DNA from 3 places in the Roseomonas cutis genome. Region 1 is predicted to be linked to each of the others. Evidence: predicted binding sites of a transcription regulator. Region 1 holds the regulator's gene; each other region holds the start of a gene.
The links. Region 1 encodes LexA, which represses DNA repair genes until DNA is damaged. Its sites were predicted from a motif close to TGTTCTANNTANGTTC; they were not measured.
Positions count from the first base shown of each region.

Region 1 (2,259 bases):
AGCGGCGCCAGCAGCTTCACCCGCGACAGCTGGCTGCGCGCCTGGGGGGAGGGGGAGGCGGAACGCCTGCCGCCGGAGGGTGACCTCGCCGGGGGAGCCATCCGCTGCGCCAGCACGGGATGCGTCTTCCGTCCCCGGCCGGACGCCGCCGCCGCCGCCCTGCTGCGCGCACCGACCGCGCGACGCGGGCAGGCGGCGCCACCCGTGGTGGCGGAGGGCTGGTGCGGCCAGGCCAGGGTGCTCGTCTCCGCCGAGCCGATCCGTGGCCGCTGCCGGGAAACCGTGGTCGTGGACCGCTTCAGCGTCTGGCGGAACGGTCCCCATGCGGTCTGGCTGGGTCCGTCCGGGCTGCGGGTGCTGTCCGACCGCGACTGGCGCGGCACCCGCCCCTGGGTGCCCCCGATCCCCACGCCCCGCCCGCGCGAGCCCATGGCCCCGGCGGAGTGAGGGGCGAGCCCGGCGAGGTCAGTACCGGCGCAGCAGCCCGACCAGCCGGCCCTGCACCTTCACCCGGTCCGGGCCGAAGATGCGCGTCTCGTAGCGGGGGTTCGCCGCCTCCAGCGCCACCGAGTTGCCGCGGCGGCGCAGCCGCTTCAGCGTCACCTCCGCATCATCCACCAGCGCTACGACGATGGAGCCGTTGTCGGCCGTGTCGCCGCGGCGGATGATGACCGTGTCCCCGTCCAGGATCCCCGCCTCGACCATCGAATCGCCGGCAACCTCCAGCGCGTAGTGCTCGCCATGGCCCAGCAGCGCCGTCGGCACCTCGATCCCCGTGCCCTGGTCCCGCAGCGCCTCGATCGGCAGGCCCGCGGCGATCCGGCCATAGAGCGGCAGATGGACGGCCGGCGCCTCCACCGGCCGCGTCACGCCCGCGAGGTTCGGCACGAAGTGCCCGCGGATGACGTTCGGCGCGAAGGCGGGGGGCGCCGGGGTAGGCTCGGCCGACGGTGCCGAGGACGGGATCGCGGCCATGGCGGGCTTGGCGGCGGCCAGGTTCTCCGGCAGGCGCACCACCTCCAGCGCGCGGGCCCGGTGGGCGCGCCGCCGCAGGAAGCCCCGTTCCTCGAGCGCGGTGATCAGCCGGTGGATGCCGGACTTGGAGCGGAGGTTCAGCGCCTCCTTCATCTCCTCGAAGGAAGGCGAGAACCCCGTCTGCCGCAGATGACGGTCGATGAAGACCAGCAGCTCGTGCTGCTTGCGCGTCAGCATAGGGAAAATCCTCCGGCGGACTCGCCGGCGAACAAACCGGCAACCCGCCGGCATGTTCTAGATAGGTTCCAATGGGATGGTCAAGCTTGTCCCCGGAATCCACAGGTCCGGTGGCCGGAACGGCGCGTCAGAGGCCCAGCGGCGCCAGCTCGATGATCTCGACCGGCGTGCCGGCCGGGGCGGCCGGCGCGAACGGGGCACGGATCAGCAGGGCATCCGCCCCGGCCAGCAGCCGCAGCATGGAACTGTCCTGCCGTGGGAAGGGCATGGCGACGGGCACCCCGCCCTCGCCGGGGGCGCAACGGGCGCGGAGGTAGTCCTGGCGCCGGTCGTTCGCGGCCAGATCCGCCCCGGCGCGCGCCGGCCGGCTGGGCGTGGGTCCGGCCGGCAGGCCCGCGAGCCGCGCCAGCGCGGGCAGCAGGAACAGCACGCCGCAGACCAGTGCGGAGACGGGGTTTCCCGGCAGGCCCAGCAACGGCACGCCACGCAGCCGGCCCCAGATCAGCGGCTTGCCCGGCCGCATGGCGATCCGCCAGAAGCCGAGCTCGAACCCCTCGGGCCCCAGCGCCGACTGCACCAGGTCGTGGTCGCCCACGCTGGCGCCGCCGGTCGTCACCAGCAGGTCGCAGCCCTCCGCCGCCCGGGCCGCCGCCGCGATGGCCGAGGAGTCGTCGCGCACCACCGGCAGCACCACCGGCTCGCCCCCGGCCGCGCGGACCATGGCGGCCAGGGCATGGGCGTTGGAGGAGACGATGCCGCCCGGCGGCACCGGCTCACCCGGCAGGACGATCTCGTCGCCGGTGGCCAGCAGCCCGACCCGCGGGCGGCGACGCACCGCGAGCCAGGGGTGGTTGCCCGCCGCGGCCAGGCCGATGTCGCGCGCCGTCAGCCGCCGCCCGGCTTCGACCAGCACCTCGCCCGTGGCGAAGTCCAGGCCGCGGCGGCGTATCCAGCGCCCGGCGGCCGGTGCCTCCCCAACCCGCACGCGGCCTTCGAGGGCGGTGGCATCCTCCTGCAGCAGGATGGCATCCGCCCCCTCGGGCAGGA
Region 1 covers NZ_CP087719.1:2,041,201-2,043,459, reverse strand. Annotated here, with positions in the region: gene LPC08_RS09480 (ComEC/Rec2 family competence protein) at 1-447, shown strand, start outside; gene lexA (transcriptional repressor LexA) at 466-1,212, opposite strand; gene LPC08_RS09470 (molybdopterin molybdotransferase MoeA) at 1,340-2,259, opposite strand, start outside.

Region 2 (2,259 bases), 2.1 Mb from region 1:
CGGGCGATGGTCTCCGCCGCGCCAATCGGTTCCGCGAACGACCTGCGCACTTCGATCAGGTCGGCGGGTCGAATCGGATCGATCGGCTCTGACAGATCGCCAAGCGCCTGATCGATACGGCGGCCGATCGCTGGACCGAAGCGCAGGGTGAGCGGCGCGCGCGGCTGCGCGAGGATATCTCCGATGGTTTCAAAGCCAAGCGTCCGCAGCGCCGCGACTATCGAAGCGTCGATGCGCAGCGCGGCCAGCGGAAGCGGTTCCAACAGCGATGCATCATGACGTTCAGGAGCGATTATCGTCGCGCGGGCTGCAAACCGGGCCAAGGCGTGGGCCGCGCCCCAGCTGTCGGCGATCGCACCGCGAGCGGCGATACCGGACATGGCCAGCCTACCGATCAGGCCCTCCAGCATGACAGCTTCGCCGCCGTGAAGGTGATCGGCTCCGGTCGAGTCGATGATGATCCCGTCTGGAGGATCAGGGGCCACGACAGGCGCGTAGCGCAGGAGCCAGGTGGCGAGCCGATCAAGTGCCTCCACATCGGCTGCCGGCTCGGCATCTTGCACGATGAGGTCTGGCACCAGGACCTGAGCCTTGGTCACAGGTATGCCGGGGCGAAGGCCGGCGGCCACGGCAGCAGCATTCGCCGCCAGCACCACCCGCCTGTTTCCTTCCCGGCCAATCAGGACGAGCGGCGCCTCAGCCGGAGGCGCCGCGTCGCCAGCCTTCCGCCGAAGCCGGTCGGTGGACCAGCTCGGCAGGAAGAGCGAGACGACCCGTGTCATCGCACGCCTCCAACTCGAAATCTGCACTCTCGCCCGCGCGTGCGCGGATCAGTTCGACCAGCCAGCGGGCACGCCCTACGCCCGGAACAGGCAGAGGTGTCGATGGCACCATAGACACGCGCCAGCGTGTCATCGCGGCGGTGGGTTGGCCGAAATCAGTGGCTTCGGTCTGTCGTCGCCAACGCCGCAGCGCGATACCGATCGATCCGCTGCCCTCGGCTGCCAACTGCAGGCGGCGCGAGGCTGTCATGGAAAGCCGGGCCACCTCACCGAGAACCGCCCCTAGACCACCATGGCGCAACCCTTCCTCCATGCAGGCCAGCACGGTCTTGTCATCGCCGGCTTCGAGATAGATTACGCGATCGGACGCAAGACCTGCCTGGGCGATCGCCGGCGCGAACAGGTCCGGACGGGTGATACACCAGAGGATCTTGCCCTTGGTTCGAGCCGCGACGCCCGCGCTGAACAAGGCTGCTGCAGCACCATCGACCGCGCCATTCCCACCGCCTGCAATCTCATGCAGCGCGCCAAGCGCCAACCCGCCACCGGGGAGTCGTGAGTCGACGTCGGCAATCCCAAACGGGAGAACCGATTTGGCGCGCCGACTCCGGCCTTCGATCTTCTCGATCTGCGCGCGCAAAGACTCTATGGCGGGTTCGGGCCGCACGCTTCCAGTTGACCTCCGGATAAGGGTTCGTCATCATGTTCTCTATTTGTTCTATCTTGCGCGTGTGAGAGTCAAGCCGGTTTTCTGGACAGGAAGAGTTTTAGCCAATCTTGAAAGAGGACGCGCGTAGCCGGTCCGGTGAAAAAGACGTGGACCGCTACGGCGGCGAGATATCCGCCGGTCCTAGATAGGCGATGTCGATCTTGCTGACATCCGTGGCTACCACAGCCCGGAGCAAACCGATCCGGTCTGGATTAAGCGCAGCCTGGAGGGTGCCAAGCGGCGCGGCGTCGGCAGAAAGTACGCGGGGTTGCCCGCCCCAGTAATGAACTTGGACCGGTGTGCCCGGAGGCGGCGGCGCTCCAAGCCAGTTAACCGACGCCCAATAACGCCGATCAGCCCAGGTGCGGTTGTCAGCGGGCATGAAGCTGTTTGTGAACTCCGTCCAGATCGCCTTCGTCTCTGCGGTAGGCCAGTCGGGCAGAGCGCTCCAGGCGGCGACGGCGTCCGAATTGAGCCATTCCCGCAGCTCCTGTCCCGTCGTGAAGGTCGCTGCGGTGTCGGTGACTGCCTTGATCGCGGCAAGCCGCGAGTTGAAGCCGGCTTGGATCAGGATCGAGGCTGACCGATTGAGCGTGCCGGTCTCCACCGCAGGAACTGCTGCGCCAAGTTCGTGATCCTCCAGTAGAAGATCGAAAACGCCGACCGTGTCGCCGTTGGCGGCCGCCCGAACGCGGATCGCCTCCATCGCCCAAGGCAGGCGATAGACGAGGCCGCCCTCTACAAATTGCAGGGTCTCAGAGGCCTGCG
Region 2 covers NZ_CP087719.1:5,303,147-5,305,405, reverse strand. Annotated here, with positions in the region: gene LPC08_RS24185 (Y-family DNA polymerase) at 1-782, opposite strand, end outside; gene LPC08_RS24180 (ImuA family protein) at 697-1,449, opposite strand; gene LPC08_RS24175 (DEAD/DEAH box helicase) at 1,607-2,259, opposite strand, start outside.
Region 2: LPC08_RS24180 (ImuA family protein) is a predicted target of LexA. The motif match lies at 1,486-1,501, and genes of this name have one in related genera.

Region 3 (2,259 bases), 1.0 Mb from region 1:
CCAGGGGCTTTTCTTCCGGCGATTGGTCGGAGCGAGAGGATTCGAACCTCCGGCCCCTGCGTCCCGAACACAGTGCTCTACCAGGCTGAGCTACGCTCCGACATGCGGGGTTCGCCGGTGGCGCCGCTCTTAGCCGCCCTCGGCCGACGGGGCAAGGGCGGGTCGGCACCGACAGGCCGGGCCCTTGCGGAAAGGACAGGCGCAGCGGAGGCTGGCCGGCGCGGTAGGGGAGTATGCGAATGCGAAGCCTGGGTGTTGCGGCGTGCTTCATCGCACTGTGTTGCAGCCTCGCCGCGGCGCAGGGTCTGCCGCCCGGTGCCACCCCGGCCGAAGCCATCAGCCAGCGCAAGGCAGGGCTGCGCGAGATGCAGCGCAACATGGAGGCGATCAAGGCCGCGCTGGATTCGCGCGGCGACCTGGCACCGGTGGCCCAGCGCGCCGCGGCGATACAGGCCTTCTACACGGGCTTCCCCAGCTTCTTCCCGGCCGGTTCGGAGACGGGCGACACAAAGGCCCGGCCGGAGGTCTGGTCGGACCGCGCCACCTTCGAGCGGGCGGCGGCCAATGCCGCCTCCGCCGCCGGCAACCTTCAGGCCGTGGCCGCTTCGGGCGAGGCATCGGCGACCGCGACCGCATTCCAGCAGATGGCGGCAAGCTGCAGCGCCTGCCACCGGAATTTCCGCGCGCGCTGACGGCGGGCCTGGGAGTGGGGGCCTGGGAGTGGCGGCCCGGGGGGAAGGCGGACGGCCCTAGCGGCCGCGCCCCGTCTTCTCCTGCAGGGCGTCGATGCGCTTCGATGCCTCGGCCTTGTTCAGGGAAGGGTCGAATTCCTCCCCTGCCTCCTCGCTGAGCGTCTTGAGGTAGCTGGCCTGGGCCCCCGTCATCTCCTCCTCGCCGGTGGTCCAGTCGTCCGGGTCCTTGACGGCGTTGGAATGGGGATCGGGATGGGCCTTGGGGTCGCTGGCCGCGGCCTGGGTCCTTCGTTGCGCCACAGCGGTTCTCCTGACTGTCTGTTCTCTAAACGTTCGCTGTGGTGCCTGGTTGCTCCCGGACGGATGGACGGGGACGCCGCGGGACGCGACCCTGCCGTCGGGGATCGTGCGCCGCTGGCCGGCGACAGGGCAGGAGGTCCGCATGGGTGGGATGGAGCAGGAAGGGCCGTTGGCGGGGCGGCGCATCGCCGTGCCGGAGACGCGCGAGCTGGAGGTGATGGCACGGATGCTGGAGCGCCAGGGCGCCTCGGTGATCCGCTGCCCCCTGGTGGCCATCCTGGACCTGGAGGACCCGGCGCCCGTCGAGGACTGGCTGCGACGCTTCGTCGCCACCCCGCCCGACGACCTGATCCTGCTGACGGGGGAGGGCCTGTCGCGCCTGCTGGGCGTCGCGCGGCGCGCGGGGATCGAGCCGGACTTCCGCGCCGCCCTGCCCGAGGTGCGCCGGATCGTGCGCGGCCCGAAGCCGACCGCGCGGCTGCGGACGCTGGGCCTGTCGCCCGACATCACCGCCGAGGTCCCGATGACGGAAGGGGTGATCGCGGCCTTGCAGGGGGAGGCGCTGGCCGGGCACCGGGTGGGCGTGCAGCTCTACCCGGACAACCCCAACGATCGGCTGCTGGACTTCCTGCGCAGCCGTGACGCCGAGCCCGATCCCGTCACCCCGTATCGCTATGCCTCCCGGGAGGCCGACGGGCAGGTGGCGGCGCTGATCGACGCCATGGCGGCGGGCGAGGTCGATCTGATCGCCTTCACCTCCTCGCCCCAGCTCCGCCGGCTGCGCGAGGTCGCGAAGGCCACGGGGCGCGAGCCCACCCTGGCGGAGGCGCTGCGCCGGACCCGCATCGCCGCGGTGGGACCCGTGGTGGCGAAGGCGGTGGAGGAGGCTGGCGGCACGGTGGCCATGCAGCCGGACGACAACTTCCACCTCAAGCCCATGGTCAACGAGATCGTCGCCGCGATCGGATAGGCCGGCCAGGGGCCGTGGCGCCCCTCAGGGCGCGGCGCCGTCCGCCCCGAGTCCCAGCCTGGCCCCGACGAAGGCCCCCGTGCGCTCGTAATGCTCGGCCAGCAGGGCGGTGGCGCGTTGCACGTCGCGCTCCAGCGCCGCGCGCGCGATGGCCGCGTGTTCCGCCGCCACGTCCCGCTCCGGATAGGCGACCGTGTTCGCCAGGGCCCGGTAGCGCTGCGCCTCCTCCCGCAGGCGGTCGCAGAAGGCGAGCAGCGGCGGCGCCTCGCAGCCGGCCAGCAGGGCGCGGTGGAAGTC
Region 3 covers NZ_CP087719.1:3,070,743-3,073,001, reverse strand. Annotated here, with positions in the region: tRNA gene LPC08_RS14145 (tRNA-Pro) at 24-100, opposite strand; gene LPC08_RS14140 (c-type cytochrome) at 240-692, shown strand; gene LPC08_RS14135 (DUF3072 domain-containing protein) at 750-992, opposite strand; gene LPC08_RS14130 (uroporphyrinogen-III synthase) at 1,135-1,962, shown strand; gene LPC08_RS14125 (GntR family transcriptional regulator) at 1,987-2,259, opposite strand, start outside.
Region 3: LPC08_RS14135 (DUF3072 domain-containing protein) is a predicted target of LexA. The motif match lies at 1,012-1,027, and genes of this name have one in related genera.